DNA from 2 places in the Luteococcus peritonei genome. Region 1 is predicted to be linked to the other one. Evidence: riboswitches for the same ligand, from Rfam matches in the RefSeq annotation. Region 1 holds a riboswitch; the other holds the start of a gene.

What was found. Region 1 has a riboswitch for FMN ahead of ribD (bifunctional diaminohydroxyphosphoribosylaminopyrimidine deaminase/5-amino-6-(5-phosphoribosylamino)uracil reductase RibD). Riboswitches for the same ligand answer to the same signal wherever they lie in the genome.
Region 2: linked by a shared signal. The riboswitch ahead of ABD073_RS11360 (ABC transporter permease) and the one ahead of ribD (bifunctional diaminohydroxyphosphoribosylaminopyrimidine deaminase/5-amino-6-(5-phosphoribosylamino)uracil reductase RibD) in region 1 are both predicted to bind FMN.

The regions. Positions count from the first base shown of each region.
Region 1 covers NZ_BAAAIX010000028.1:39,119-46,226, forward strand. The annotation lists gene ABD073_RS11895 (NfeD family protein) at 1-461, shown strand, start outside; gene ABD073_RS11900 (flotillin family protein) at 501-2,009, shown strand; gene ABD073_RS11905 (DUF3152 domain-containing protein) at 2,124-2,993, shown strand; FMN riboswitch at 3,047-3,177, shown strand; gene ribD (bifunctional diaminohydroxyphosphoribosylaminopyrimidine deaminase/5-amino-6-(5-phosphoribosylamino)uracil reductase RibD) at 3,320-4,456, shown strand; gene ABD073_RS11915 (riboflavin synthase) at 4,456-5,091, shown strand; gene ribB (3,4-dihydroxy-2-butanone-4-phosphate synthase) at 5,088-6,389, shown strand; gene ribH (6,7-dimethyl-8-ribityllumazine synthase) at 6,386-6,853, shown strand; gene ABD073_RS11930 (3-isopropylmalate dehydrogenase) at 6,954-7,108, opposite strand, start outside.
Region 2 covers NZ_BAAAIX010000027.1:63,561-70,668, reverse strand. The annotation lists gene hemE (uroporphyrinogen decarboxylase) at 1-986, shown strand, start outside; gene hemQ (hydrogen peroxide-dependent heme synthase) at 1,016-1,756, shown strand; FMN riboswitch at 1,836-1,967, shown strand; gene ABD073_RS11360 (ABC transporter permease) at 2,051-2,848, shown strand; gene ABD073_RS11355 (ABC transporter substrate-binding protein) at 2,871-3,908, shown strand; gene msrB (peptide-methionine (R)-S-oxide reductase MsrB) at 3,958-4,413, opposite strand; gene ABD073_RS11345 (DNA polymerase domain-containing protein) at 4,457-5,521, shown strand; gene ABD073_RS11340 (PPK2 family polyphosphate kinase) at 5,648-6,502, shown strand; gene ABD073_RS11335 (sirohydrochlorin chelatase) at 6,561-7,108, opposite strand, start outside.

The sequences.
Region 1 (7,108 bases):
TGCTCTCACTGCTGCTCGGTGACCTGCTCGACGGCCTCCACCTCGGGGTGCTGGACAGCGAGTTCTTCTCCACCGCCGCCCTGGCCGGCTTCATCGGGGCCTTCGGTTTCACGGGAGCGCTGTTGCTGGACCTGCTGCACAGCCAGCCCATCGCCATCGGCGGAGGCCTGGCGGCCGGCCTGGCCATCGGTGCGCTGGTCGGCTGGGCCACCGGCCGGCTCAAGAACCAGGGCGAGGGCGGCGTCCCCTCCACCTCCTCGCTGCGAGGTGCGCAGGGCGTGGTGATCTCCGCCGTTCCTGCCGCCGGCTACGGCGAGGTGCGCATCCATGCCGGGGGACATCCGCTCAAGATCAATGCCCGCTGCGAGCAGCCGCTCGGCGAGGGAACCAGGGTCTGGGTCAGCGACGTCCTATCCGCGACGGCCGTCGAGGTCCGGCCCGTCGAGGCCCTCGAGGCCTGAACCACACGACCCACCAGACCACACGAGGAACGGAAGAACATGTTCGGAATCTCCATCGCAGCCCTGGCCACCGTCGGCCTGGTGGTGCTGCTGGTCCTGCTCGGCCTGCTGGTGGCCAGCCGCTACAAGGTGGCCGGCCCCAACGAGGCCTACATCGTCACCGGTCGCAAGGGCAAGCAGGTGCGCAACCTGGAGACCGGCGTCGTCTCCACCGACCTGTCCGGCCAGAAGGTGGTGATGGGCGGCGGCGTCTTCGTGATCCCCTTCGTGCAGCGCCTGGGCGTGCTCGACCTGTCCAGCCGTCGCATCCCGGTGCAGATCCGCGGTGCCGTCTCCGGCCAGGGCATCAAGCTGAACCTGGACGGCGTCGCCATCGTCAAGGTGGGCGGCAACGAGGACTCTATCCGCGCCGCCGCGCAGCGCTTCATGACCCAGCAGGAGGAGGTGGAGACCTTCACCCAGGAGACCCTCGCCGGTGCCCTGCGCTCCATCGTCGGCTCGCTGAGCGTCGAGCAGATCATCCGCGACCGGGCCGCCTTCGCCCAGCGCGTGGCCGACGAGTCCGAGACCTCGCTCACCGGCCAGGGCCTGGTGCTGGACACCTTCCAGATCCAGGACATCACCGACGACGGCACCTACCTGACCGACCTGGGCCGCCCCGAGGCCGCCAAGGTGCAGCGGATGGCCGCGGTCGCCGAGGCCGCCGCCCGCCAGGAGGCCGAGCAGGCCCGGCTGGCCGCCGAGCAGCAGGTGGCGATCGCCAACCGCGAGCTGGCCCTGAAGCAGGCCGAGATCCAGGCCGAGACCGATGCCGCCCGCGCGCAGGCCGCCGCCGCCGGTCCGCTGGCCCAGGCCGACCGTGACCAGGCCATCCTCACCGAGCAGGAGAAGGTGGCCGTGCGCCAGGCGGCCCTGAAGGATCGCCAGCTGGACACCGAGGTGCGCAAGCCCGCCGACGCCGACCGTTACCGTCGCGAGACCGAGGCCGAGGCGAACAAGAACTCCGCCCTCTTCCAGGCCGCGGCCGCCAAGGCCCAGGCCATCGCCACCGCGGAGGCCGAGGCGGAGAAGGCGCGCCTGATGGGTGTCGGCGACAAGTCCCGCCGTACCGCGCTGGCCGAGGCGGAGGCCATCGAGGGTGCCAAGAAGGGTGAGGCGGAGAAGGCCCGACGCATCGCCGAGGCCGAGGCCGTCCGCGCCGAGGGCGAGGCCCGCGCGGCTGCCATCCTGGCCACCGGCCAGGCCGAGGCCGAGGCGATGGACAAGAAGGCCGAGGCCTATGCCCGCTACGGCGAGGCCGCCGTGCTGCAGATGCTGGTCGAGGTGCTGCCGCAGGTGGCCCGCGAGGTGGCCTCCCCGATGGCCGGGATCGACAAGCTGACGGTGATCTCCACCGATGGTGCGGGCGCCGTGCCGAAGCAGGTCACCAACAACATCGTGCAGACCATGCAGCTGATCAAGGACACCACCGGTGTGGACCTGTCCGACATGATCAGCCGCCGCACCGAGGACCAGCTCCCCGGTCAGCAGGACCATGCCCGGGCCTGAGTCCGACCGGGCCTGACCGTCCGGCCGCACGAGCCATCTCGCGCGGGCCGCCTCCCATCGGAGGCGGCCCGCGCGTCGTCTGCGGGTCCGCTCCCCGGGTCCTAGGCTGGCGGCGTGCCCCAGAACGGACCCCGCCCGACGTCGGGCGATGCGCAGCTGCGACTGACCCAGCGCGGCAAGGTGGTGCTCGCCGCTACCGTCGTCCTGGCCCTGCTGCTGCTCTTCTCGCTGCTGCGATCCTGCGGCGCCGACGAGCCGGACGCGGCGGTGCCCGCGGCCGAGGCCAGCACGACACCGGCCCAGACCCTCGCACCCGCGACCTCTGCGTCCAGTTCTGCGACGCCATCGTCAGCGGGAGCCCCCTCGTCGTCGGGAGCCTCCTCCTCATCGAGCGCTTCGCCCAGCCGGACCCCGAGCATGGCTGGCATCGTCACGAGCAAGGACAGGGGCAGCCGTGAGTGGCGGACGGCCTCGCTCGACGTGCCCACAACCCATGCGGGCAGGGCGAGGCCGCACCGCTACGTGGTGAAGCTGGAGACCAACCTGGACCTGGACGTCACCGAGGTGGCGCGGCAGGTGGAGCGGGTGCTCGACGACGAGCGCAGCTGGGTGGGCACCACCGGCAACTCCTTCAGCCTGGTCTCCGACGAGTCCACGGCCGACCTGACCATCTTCCTGGCCAGCCCGGACACCACCGACGCCATGTGCAAGCCGCTCGACGTCCGCACGACGTGGAGCTGCCAGAACGGCAAGCGGGTCATCCTCAATGCCGACCGATGGCGCTACCGCACTCCCACCTGGCAGCAGGCGGGCAGTGACGAGTACCGCGCCTACATGGTCAACCACGAGGTGGGCCACTACATCGGCCTGGGCCACGTCGGCTGTCCGGCCTCCGGCAGCGTCGCCCCGGTGATGATGCAGCAGAGCATCCGGCTGGACGGCTGCACCATCAATGCCTGGCCCTCGCAGTCCAAGGGCCGCTAGTCCCGTTCCCCGAACCACCCGCCCGGCGGCCCGGTCACGTGGCATGCTGGCCGCAACGTGTTCCGGGGTCGGTGCAAGTCCGAACCGGCGGTGAGAGTCCGCGACCCGTGCGCAGCCAGCGCACGGTTGACCTGGTGGAATTCCAGGACCGACGGTGAAAGTCCGGATGGGAGGAAACACGTGGGGTCGTCCATGGGCGACCCCTGCGACGGCGCGTCCCTGCGCCCGCGGCTGCTGCCGTGGGGTGAGGGGCCGGTGCCCGACTGCCAGGTCGGTGCATGCCGCGCGCGCCCCGGTGCACGTCGAGGACGACGACCGGAGGCCCGATGCACCAGCCAACCATCCCGCACCAGACCGACCATGCCCTGATGGCGATGGCCCTGGAGCTCGCGCGCCAGGGCCCCGAGGCCGATCCCAATCCCCGGGTGGGGTGCGTGCTGGCCACCCCCGACGGGGAGGTGGTGGGGCGTGGTTGGCACCGGGGAGCCGGCACGGCCCACGCCGAGGTGGTGGCCCTGCAGCAGGCCGGGGCGGCGGCGCGGGGCGCCACCGCCTACGTCACCCTGGAACCCTGCGACCACACCGGCCGTACCGGGCCCTGCAGTCACGCCCTTGTCGCCGCCGGCATCTCCCGCGTGGTGCACGCCCAGCACGACCCCAATCCGGTGGCCGCCGGCGGTGCTGAGCGGCTGCGTCGGGCGGGACTGGTGGTGGAGGGCGGCCTGCTGGCTGATCGGGCCCATGCCCTGAACCGCACCTGGACCCACCTCGCCCGCCACGGCAGGCCCTTCGTGACCTGGAAGTTCGCCGCCACGCTGGACGGGCGCAGTGCGGCGGCCGACGGCAGCAGCCAGTGGATCACCGGTGCGGCGTTGCGGGCGCGCGTCGGTGAGCTGCGCTCCCGCTGCGGTGCGGTCGTGGTGGGCAGCGGCACCCTGCAGCGCGACGACCCGCGGCTGACCGCCCGTGACGCGGCCGGAGAGCTGCTGCAGCACCAGCCGTTGCGAGCGGTGATGGGCCTGGCCGAGGTGCCCGGGCAGGCCCGGGTGCGCGGCGCGGACGGCCGCTTCCGCCACCTGGCCACCCGAGATCCCCAGCAGGCTCTCACCGCCCTGGCCGCCGAGGGGGTGCACCACGTCTGGCTGGAGGGAGGGCCCCGACTGGCGGCCGCCTTCTGGCGCGCCGGGCTGGTGGACGAGGTGCTGGCCTGCCTGGCGCCGGTCCTGCTGGGCGCCGGGACCGCGGCCGTCGCGGACCTGGGCATCGCCGGTATCGAGCAGGCTGCCCGGCTGCGGTTGGAGCGGGTGGAGCAGGTGGAGCAGGACCTGTTGCTGGTGCTGCGGCCCCGGGCTGACGGCGATCCAGCGCCACCGGAGGCGCCGCGGGACGGCACGAAGCACGACGAGAAGACGACGGACCACACGCCAGGGCTGCCGACGGGGCAGCGAACCAAGGAGGACTGATGTTCACGGGAATCGTGGAGGAGAAGGGCCGGGTGCTGGAGGTACGCCCCGGCGAACAGAGCATGGTGATGAGGATCAGCGGGCCGCAAGTGGTGGCCGATGCCGCCCCCGGCGAGTCGATCAGCTGCAACGGGGTCTGCCTCACCGTCGTCGAGCACGACGGTCAGAGCTTCGCCGTCGACGTGATGGCCGAGACCCTGGCGCGCTCCAGCCTGGGGCGGCTGCAGGAGGGCTCGCCGCTCAACCTGGAACGGGCGCTGCGCGCCGACGCGCGGCTGGGCGGCCATGTCGTCCAGGGCCACGTCGACGCCACCGGCGTCGTGCTGGAGCGGCGCCCCGGTGACCGCTGGGAGGTGGTGCGGATCAGCCTGCCCGAATCCCTGTCCGGATTCGTGGTGGAGAAGGGATCCATTGCGGTCGACGGCGTCTCGCTCACCGTCTCCGCGGTGGGTGGGGACTGGTTCGAGGTCTCGTTGATCCCCACCACGCTGGAGGTGACCACGCTGGGCGACAGTCCGGTGGGCACGGTGGTGAACCTGGAGGCCGACGTGATGGCCAAGTACCTGGCCGCCCAGCTCGACGCGCTACTGGCCGGCCTCGAGGCTCGCCTGGCGCAGCTGGAGGCGAACCGATGAGCAGCATCGAGCAGGCCTTGGCGGCACTGCGTGACGGGCGTCCGGTGCTGGTGCTGGACGACGACGACCGCGAGAACGAGGGCGACGTGGTGCTGGCCGCCGAGACGCTGACCGAGCAGGCGGTGGCCTGGACGGTGCGGCACAGCTCCGGCTACCTGTGCGCCCCGATGCCGCAGGACTGGGCCGACCGGCTGGAGCTGCCCCTGATGGTGCCCGACTCCACCGACCGGCTGCGCACCGCCTACACCGTCACCGTGGATGCCGCCCGCGGCACCAGCACCGGGATCAGCGCCCACGACCGGGCGCTGACCGCGCGGCTGCTGGCCGACCCGGAGGCCGGTCCGCAGGACTTCACCCGGCCCGGCCACGTCGTCCCGCTGCGGGCCCACGACGGGGGAGTGCTGGTGCGCCGGGGCCACACCGAGGCCTGCGTCGACCTGTGCCGGCTGGCCGGCTTGGCGCCGGTGGGCGTGATCGCCGAACTGGTGCGCGACGACGGGGCGATGATGCGGGCCCCCGAGGTGCACGAGCTGGCCCGCCGTGAGCAGCTGCCGGTGGTCACCATCGAGCAGCTCGCCAGGTGGCGGCAGGTGCACGACCGGGTGGCCGAGGTGGCCCGCACCGTGGTGCCCACCCGGCACGGCGACTTCGCCGCCGTCGGCTTCCGGGACCTGCTCACCGGTGCGGAGCACGTCGCCCTGGTCAGTCCGCACGGGCTCGGCGAGCAGAGCCTGGTGCGGGTGCACTCGGAATGCCTCACCGGTGACGCGCTGGGCTCGACGCGCTGCGACTGCGGCGCCCAGCTGGAGGCCGCCCAGCAGATGCTGGCCGAGCAGCCCGGCGTGCTGGTCTACCTGCGCGGCCATGAGGGGCGCGGTGTCGGTCTGCTGGACAAGCTGCGCGCCTATGCCTGCCAGGACGAGGGCAGCGACACCGTCGACGCCCAGACCGAGCTGGGCCTGCCCGTGGATGCCCGCGAGTACGGCGCCGCGGCCGCGGTGCTCCACGCCCTGGGCGTGGGCCCGATCACCCTGCTCAGCAACAATCCCGACAAGGCCGAGGCGCTGCGCCGGGCCGGCTTGCAGGTGGCCGGGGTGCAGGGCGTCGTGGTGGGCGTCACCCCGCAGAATCTGGCCTACCTGGCCACCAAGCGCGACCGGATGGGTCACCAGCTCCCGGCGCGCATCGGCACCGGGCAGGGGTCCTGTGACCCTGTGGACCAGGGCCCGCACCACCCGACCCAGCATGACCAGACACAGCACGACCAGACCGAGCAGATCCAGGAGGAGACGGCATGAGCGCAAGCGGAGCACCGACGATCGAGGTGCAGGCCCCGGGCCTGCGAGTGGCGGTGGTGGCCGCCAGCTGGCACACCACGGTGATGGACGGCCTGGTGGACGGCGCCCTGCGTGGCCTGGCCGACTGCGGCGTGACCCAGGTGGAGCTGGTGCGCGTGCCCGGCACCTTCGAACTGGCCGGGGCCTGCAGCGCGCTGGCCGACCGCTTCGACGCGCTGGTGGCGCTGGGCGTGGTGATCCGTGGCGGCACCCCGCACTTCGACTACGTCTGCCAGGGCGCCACCCTCGGGCTCACCGAGGTGGCGGTGCGCACCGGGCGTCCGGTCGGCTTCGGGGTGCTCACCTGCGACGACGAGCAGCAGGCACTGGACCGCGCCGGGCTGCCCGGATCGTCGGAGGACAAGGGCCACGAGGCCGCCCTGGCGGCCGTCGCCACCGCCGTCGCCCTGGACCGAGTGCCCTGAGGACACCGGCCCGCAACGCCACGAGGCCACGATCCGTGCTGGATCGTGGCCTCGTGCTTGTGTCTTGTGCGGTCTCTCGTGGCCGTGCCTCAGTGGCGGCTCACAGGGCGGCCGCGATGGCGTCGCCCACCTCGCTGGTGGAGCGCTTGCCGGTGCGGGCCGCGATGTCGGCCTCGACGGCCTGCTCGATGCGTCGCGCGTCCTGCTCCCGGCCCAGGTGGTCGAGCAGCAGCGCCATCGAACTGATCGCGGCGG
Region 2 (7,108 bases), on a different contig from region 1:
TCATGCGTCAGGCCGGCCGTTCCTTGCCGGAGTACCGCGAGCTGCGCGTCGGCACCCGGATGCTCGACGCCTGCAGCGATCCCGGGATGATCCACGAGATCACCATGCAGCCGGTGCGCCGGCATCGGGTGGACGCGGCCATCTTCTTCTCCGACATCGTGCTGCCGCTCAAGGCCATGGGCGTCGACCTCGACATCGTGGCCGGCACCGGACCGGTGATCGCCCGCCCGGTGCGCACCCGCGCCGACCTGGACCAGCTCGGCGAACTGGACCCCTCACAGGTGGGCTTCGTCACCGAGGCGATCACCAGCCTGGTGGGCGAGCTGGGTGCCACGCCGCTGATCGGCTTCGCCGGCGCACCCTTCACCCTGGCCAGCTACATGGTCGAGGGCGGCCCCAGCAAGGACCACGCGCTCACCAAGTCCATGATGGCCGGCGATCCCGAGCTGTGGGACGAGCTGTGCCGCCGGCTGGCGCAGGTCTCGCGCACCTTCCTGCAGGTCCAGGTCGACGCCGGGGCCCAGGCGGTGCAGCTCTTCGACTCCTGGGCCGGCGCGCTGGCGGAAGAGGACTACCGGGCCCGCGTGCTGCCGCACAGCCAGGCGGTGCTGGGTGGCCTGGAGCGCGAGGTGCCACGGATCCACTTCGGCGTCGGCACCGCCGAGCTGCTGCCCGCGATGGCCGAGGCCGGCACCGAGGTGGTGGGCGTCGACTGGCGCACCCCGCTGGACGTCGCAAGCCGTCGCATCGGGCCCGGGCACGCCGTGCAGGGCAACCTGGACCCGGCCCTGCTGCTGGCGCCCTGGGAGGTGCTGGCGGAGCGCCTGCGCGAGGTGATCCGTCGCGGCGCCGTCGCCCCGGGCCACATCGTCAACCTGGGCCATGGCGTGCCCCCCAGCACCGACCCCGACGTGCTGACCCGCATCGTCGAGCTGGTCCACACCGAGGGCCCGGCACTGCGCGCCGAGGCCGGACACACCGACTGACACCCATCCCGATCCGAGGAGAGAAGAGCATGACAGCAAGCCCCCAGAGCGACCCGCAGGCCGGCATCGACGCCGAGGTCATCAACTCCGACATCAACTACACGATGTACTCGGTCTTCGCGCGCACCAGCGCGGTCTCCGAGACCGCCGCCGCCGACGCGCTGGCCGCCATCGAGCAGGCCACCGAGGGCAAGGGCCTGGTGATCCGGGGCTGGTACGACGTGGCCGGTTTCCGTGCCGACGCCGACCTGATGGTCTGGTGGCACGCCCCGAGCTCCGAGACCCTGCAGGACGCCTACCTCGCGCTGCGCGCCACCGAGCTGGGGGAGAGCCTGGTGCCGGTCTGGTCCCAGGTGGGCCTGCACCGCGCCGCCGAGTTCAACCGCGCCCACATCCCGGCCTTCCTGGCCGGCGAGAAGGCACTGGGCAACATCTGCGTGTACCCCTTCGTTCGCTCCACCGAGTGGTACCTGCTGCCCGACGAGGAGCGCAAGCAGATGCTGCGCGAGCACGGCATGATGGCCGCCCCCTACCCGGACGTGCGGGCCAACACGGTGGCCTCCTTCGCCCTGGGTGACTACGAGTGGCTGCTGAGCTTCGAGTGCGACGAGCTGCACCGCATCCTGGACCTGATGCGCGACCTGCGGGCCGCCGCCGCGCGTCGCCACATGCGCGAGGAGCAGCCCTTCTTCACCGGCCGTCGCCGCGAGCTGTCCGAGATCGTCGCCTCCTGGGGCACCGCCTCCCAGGCCGGCTGCGGCTGCTGCTGACAGCTGTCGGCACCACCCCGGCCACCACGAGCGCCGACGTCATCACGACGTCGGCGCTCGTGCCTATACTGGCCCTTGCTACGTGCTCCGGGGTCGGTGAAAATCCGAGCCGGCGGTGACAGTCCGCGACCCAGATCGAGGCAGCTCGAGATGGTTGATCCGGTGGAATTCCGGGACCGACGGTGAAAGTCCGGATGGGAGGAAGCACGGCGCCTGGCGACGCCCCACGAGTGCGTCCCGGGCCGCCTGCCGACATGCCGTCACCCCGCTCGCGCAGCGCAGCGGAAAGGAATCATGGCACCGGTGACCCAGCCCACCAGCAGGGCGATCTCCACACGCGCGATCATCGCGCCGCTGCTGCTCGCCCTGGTGCTGCTCGCCGCCTGGCAGCTCCTGGTCCAGCTCACCGACTGGCCCGGCTATGTGCTGCCCTCGCCGGGCACCGTGCTGCGACGCCTGGTCAGTGACCTGGCCGGGCCCACGCTGTGGCAGCACCTGGGCCTGACACTGCTGGAGGCGCTGGGAGGCTGCCTGGTCGGCTGTCTGGTGGGCCTGCCGCTCGCGGTGGCCATCCACGAGTCCCGCTGGTTCTCGGCCGCCGTCAACCCCTTCCTGGGCGCCACCCAGGCCGTCCCGGCCATCGCCCTGGCGCCGTTGCTGGTGCTCTGGGTGGGTTATGGGCTGGTGCCGGTCATGCTGCTGTGCGCCGTGATGGTCTTCTTCCCGATCCTGGTCTCCACGCTGGTGGGTCTGCGCCACGTCGACCCCGAGGTGGTCGACGCCTCTCGTGTCGACGGGGCGGGACGCTGGGCCCAGCTGTGCTTCATCGAGGGGCCGCTGGCGCTGCCCAACAGCCTCGCCGGGCTGCGCAATGGCTTCACACTGAGCATCACCGGCGCGGTGGTGGGGGAGATGGTGATGGGCGGCAAGGGCCTGGGCCAGGTGCTGACCGTGCAGCGCGAGGCCATCGACACCGCCGGCATGTTCTCCACCATCATCGTGCTCTGCGCCGTCGCCTCCCTGCTCTACTCCCTGATTCGTCTGGTCGAGCGGCGTTCCCGCGTGGTCAACGCCCAGCGACGCGAGTCCTGATCCCCACGAAAGGTTGACCCCCATGACCCAGCTCTCCCGCCGTGGCCTGGTCGCCGGCGCCCTCGGTGCGCTGGCCCTGTCCGGATGCAATGGCACCGCCGTGCGCCAGGCCGAGCAGTCCGCCAGCCCCAAGGTCTCCACCCCGGGCGCGGGTCTGCCGGCCTGCACCATCGGCCTGACCTACATCCCCAACATCCAGTTCGCGCCCTTCTACTGGGCGCAGGAGAAGGGCCTGTTCACCCGGCGCGGTGCCCGGGTCACGCTACGCCACCACGGCGCCGACGAGGGACTGTTCACCGCGCTCACCTCCGGCCAGGAGGACTTCGTGATCGCCGGCGGCGACGAGGTGGTCCAGGCCAATGCCGAGGGGATGGACCTGGTCACGGTGGCCGGCTACTACCAGCGCTACCCGATCGTGATGATCGTGCGCGAGGACTCCCCGATCACCTCGCTGGCGCAGCTCAAGGGCCGCACTGTCGGCATCCCGGGGGAGTACGGCGAGAGCTGGTTCGGCCTGCAGGTGGCGCTGCGCACCGCCGGCCTGGCGCGCACCGACCTGACCATCCAGTCCATCGGCTACACCCAGCAGGCGGCCCTGGCCACCCGCAAGGTGGACGCCATCGTCGGCTTCAGCAACAACGACGTGGTGCAGTTCGCGACCAACGGTGTGGCGGTCCGCCAGATCCCGCTCGCCGACGAGATCCCACTGGTGAGCTCCTCCATCGTCACCACCCGGGCCACCCTGGAGTCGCAGCCTGAGCTCGTGGAGCAGGTCTGCCGCGGCATCGTCGAGTCCGTGCAGGGGGTGGTCGCGGACCCGCAGGCGGCGATCACCACCAGCATCGCCCACATCCCGGGCCTGGACGCCGCCACCGCCCAGAAGAATGCGCTGACCACCCTGAAGGCGACGATCCCGCTGTGGAAGGGCGAGCAGGAGGTGCCCGAGCTGAAGCTGTCGGCCGACCGATTCGTCGAGATGGCCGACTTCATGCACCAGGCGGGGCTGATCAGCAGGAAGGTGGACGGCTCGAGGGCCGTCGACGCCTCGGTGCTGGCGTGAGCCCCTCCGGGCCGGCCGCACCGGCCCGGGGGGAGCGTGCTCAGGCTGCTCAGGTCTGGTCCGCGGGCTCCAGGGTCAGGCAGACCGAGTTGATGCAGTAGCGCAGATCGGTGGGGGTGTCATAGCCCTCGCCCTCGAAGACATGGCCCAGGTGCGACTCGCAGGCGGCGCAGCGCACCTCGATGCGGGGACGGCCCGGGATCGAGTCATCACGGACATAGCTGACCCGCTCCTCGGCCAGCGGCGCGAAGAAGCTGGGCCAGCCGCAGTGCGAGGAGAACTTCTGGTTGCTGCGGAAGAGCTCGGTGCCGCAGGCGCGGCAGCGGTAGACGCCCTCGGTGGTGGTGTCGGTGTACTCGCCGGTGAAGGGGCGCTCGGTGGCGGCCTGGCGCAGCACGGCGTACTCCAGGTCGTCGAGCTGGGCCCGCCACTCCGCCTCGCTCTTGACCACCTTGCCCACCGGGGCGAGGCCGGTGGTGGGGTCGATGCTGGGATCGCTGGTCATCATGTCCTCCAAGGTCGGGGTCTTTCAGCCTACCCTTGGCCCCATGCCGAAGACTGCCACGATGCTCAGCGTCGCAGACCGCGAGGTCCGCCTGTCCAGCCCTGACAAGGTCTACTTCCCCGAGCTGGGCCTCACCAAGCTCGACCTGGCGCACTACGTGATGGCCGTGGGCGAGGGCCTGCTGGCCGGCCTCTACCGTCGCCCCACCACCATGGAACGCTGGCCCGGCGGTGTCTTCGAGGGCGCCGTGATGGCCACCCGGGCCGACGGCCGTGGGGACGCCTTCTACCAGAAGAAGGCCCCCAAGGGGATGCCGGAGGGCGTCGAGGTGGCCACCGTCACCTATCCCTCGGGCCGCACCGCCGAACAGGTGACCCCGACCCATGTGGCGGACCTGGTCTGGATGCTGAACCTGGGCACCCTGCGCTTCCATCCCTGGCCGGTGACCGCACCGGACACCGAGCACGTGGACCAGCTCCGCATCGACCTGGACCCCCAGCCCGGCACCGGCTTCGCCGAGGTGGCGCGCGCCGCCCTCGAGCTGCGCGAGGTGCTGCAGGAGGCCGGACTCGAGCCGTGGGTCAAGACCAGCGGGGGCCGGGGCCTGCACGTCTTCAGCCGGGTGGAGCCGTGCGACTTCATCGACGCCCGCCACGCCGCCATCGCGGTGGGTCGTGAGCTGGCCCGACGGATGCCGGAGCAGGTGACGGTGAACTGGTGGAAGGAGGAGCGCGGCGAGCGCATCTTCGTGGACTTCAACCAGATGGCGCGCGACCGGCTGATGGCCTCGCCCTACTCGATCCGGCCGGTGCCCACCGCCCAGGTCTCGGCCCCGCTGCGCTGGGAGGAGGTGGAGGGCGTCGACCCCTCCTGGTTCACGGTGCAGACCATGCCGGAGCGCTTCGCCGAGCATGGCGACCTGTGGGCGGGCCTGTACACGGCCACGCCGCGCAGCCTGGCCACGGCCCTGTCCTGGTACGGGCGCGATGCGGAGGCCGGCGAGGGCGAGATGCCCTATCCGCCCGAGTACCCGAAGATGCCCGGTGAGCCGCCGCGGGTGCAGCCCAGCCGGGCCCGCCACCACGACGAGCCTGACGCCACCAGCTGAAATGGCGCCCGTCCGCTGACATCGAGGGTGGCCGTGGGCCATGATGTCTGGATGGCAAAGAAGTCATCGAAGAAGAAGTCGGACAAGTCCAAGGATTCCGGCGCGTCCAAGAAGTCGAAGCAGGGCGTGGTGGGCACCGACACCAGCCTGCGCGATCTGCTGCGGGTCCCCGCCGGCGCGGTCGACGTCGCCGCCCTGGACCCCTCGGCCACCCCGGGCTTCCCGGGCAAGGGGAAGCAGGACGCACCGGCCCAGGCCGAGCTGATCGAGCCGCGGCTGTCCGACCTGCAGGAGCGCCTCTACGCCGCCGGACGGGAGGACTCCAAGGCACCGCGCGTGCTGGTGATCCTGCAGGGCATGGACACCTCCGGCAAGGGTGGCGTGATCCGCCATGCCATCGGCATGGTGGACCCGCAGGGCATCCACCTGAAGGCCTTCAAGTCGCCCACCGCCGCCGAGCTGCGCCACGACTTCCTGTGGCGGATCCGCAAGGAGGTGCCGCAGGCCGGCATGATCGGCATCTTCGACCGCTCCCAGTACGAGGACGTGCTGATCGGGCGCGTCAACCAGCTGGTGCCGATCAAGGAGTGGAAGGCCCGCTACCAGCAGATCAACGACTTCGAGGCCGAACTCGTCTCCGGTGGCACCCGGGTCATCAAGTGCTTCCTGAACATCTCCGCCGACGAGCAGAAGGCCCGGCTGCTGGAGCGGCTGGACAACCCGGAGAAGTACTGGAAGTACAACCCGGGCGACGTGGACTCGCGCCAGAAGTGGGATGCCTACATGGAGGCCTACGGCGACCTGCTGGAGCGCTGCAATCCCGACTCCGCGCCTTGGTACCACATCCCGTCGGATCGCAAGTGGTACCGCAACTGGGCGGTGGCGCAGATCCTGCTGGAGACCCTGGAGCAGATGGACCTGGCCTGGCCCGAGGCCGACTTCGACGTGGCCGCCGAGCGTCGCCGCGTCGAGGACAGCTGACCGCCGGCATGACGAGAGGGCCGCACCCGGTGGGTGCGGCCCTCTCCTGCGTCCGGGATCAGAGCGAGATGGCGTCGAGCGGGATCTCGGCCGGCTCCTGGGGCTCCTGGGCCGTGGTGGCGGCATCCAGCAACTCCATCGCCGCATAGGCGTAACGGGCCATCACCAGGTCCAGGATGAACTCGTGGCCGCCCATCGGCGCGGAGACCGCCTCGGCGCCGGCCGCGATCGCCGCCTCGCGCTGGGTGCTGAAGCCCTCGTCACCGGCGATGAAGAAGCTGCCCACCGCGATGTGACGGCGACCCTGCGCTCGCAGCGAGGCCATGGCCTGCACCACACCGGGGCCGGCGCCGTCGGTGACGGCCACCAGCACCGGGAGGCGGTGGTGGGAGGCCCATTGGCGGGCGCGACGCGCCACCAGGGCGTTGCCGCGGGTGTCGCCGCTGGTGGAGGTGGACAGCACCAACGCGTCGACCTCGGTGGCGTGGCTCTGGCGCAGCGCCTCGCGGAGCCGGACGTCGAGCACGTTCAGCAGGTCCGTGGCCGGGCCGAGCGGCCGCGACATGGTGAAGGCGATCTCGGGATGCGCGATGCGGACGCGCTGCA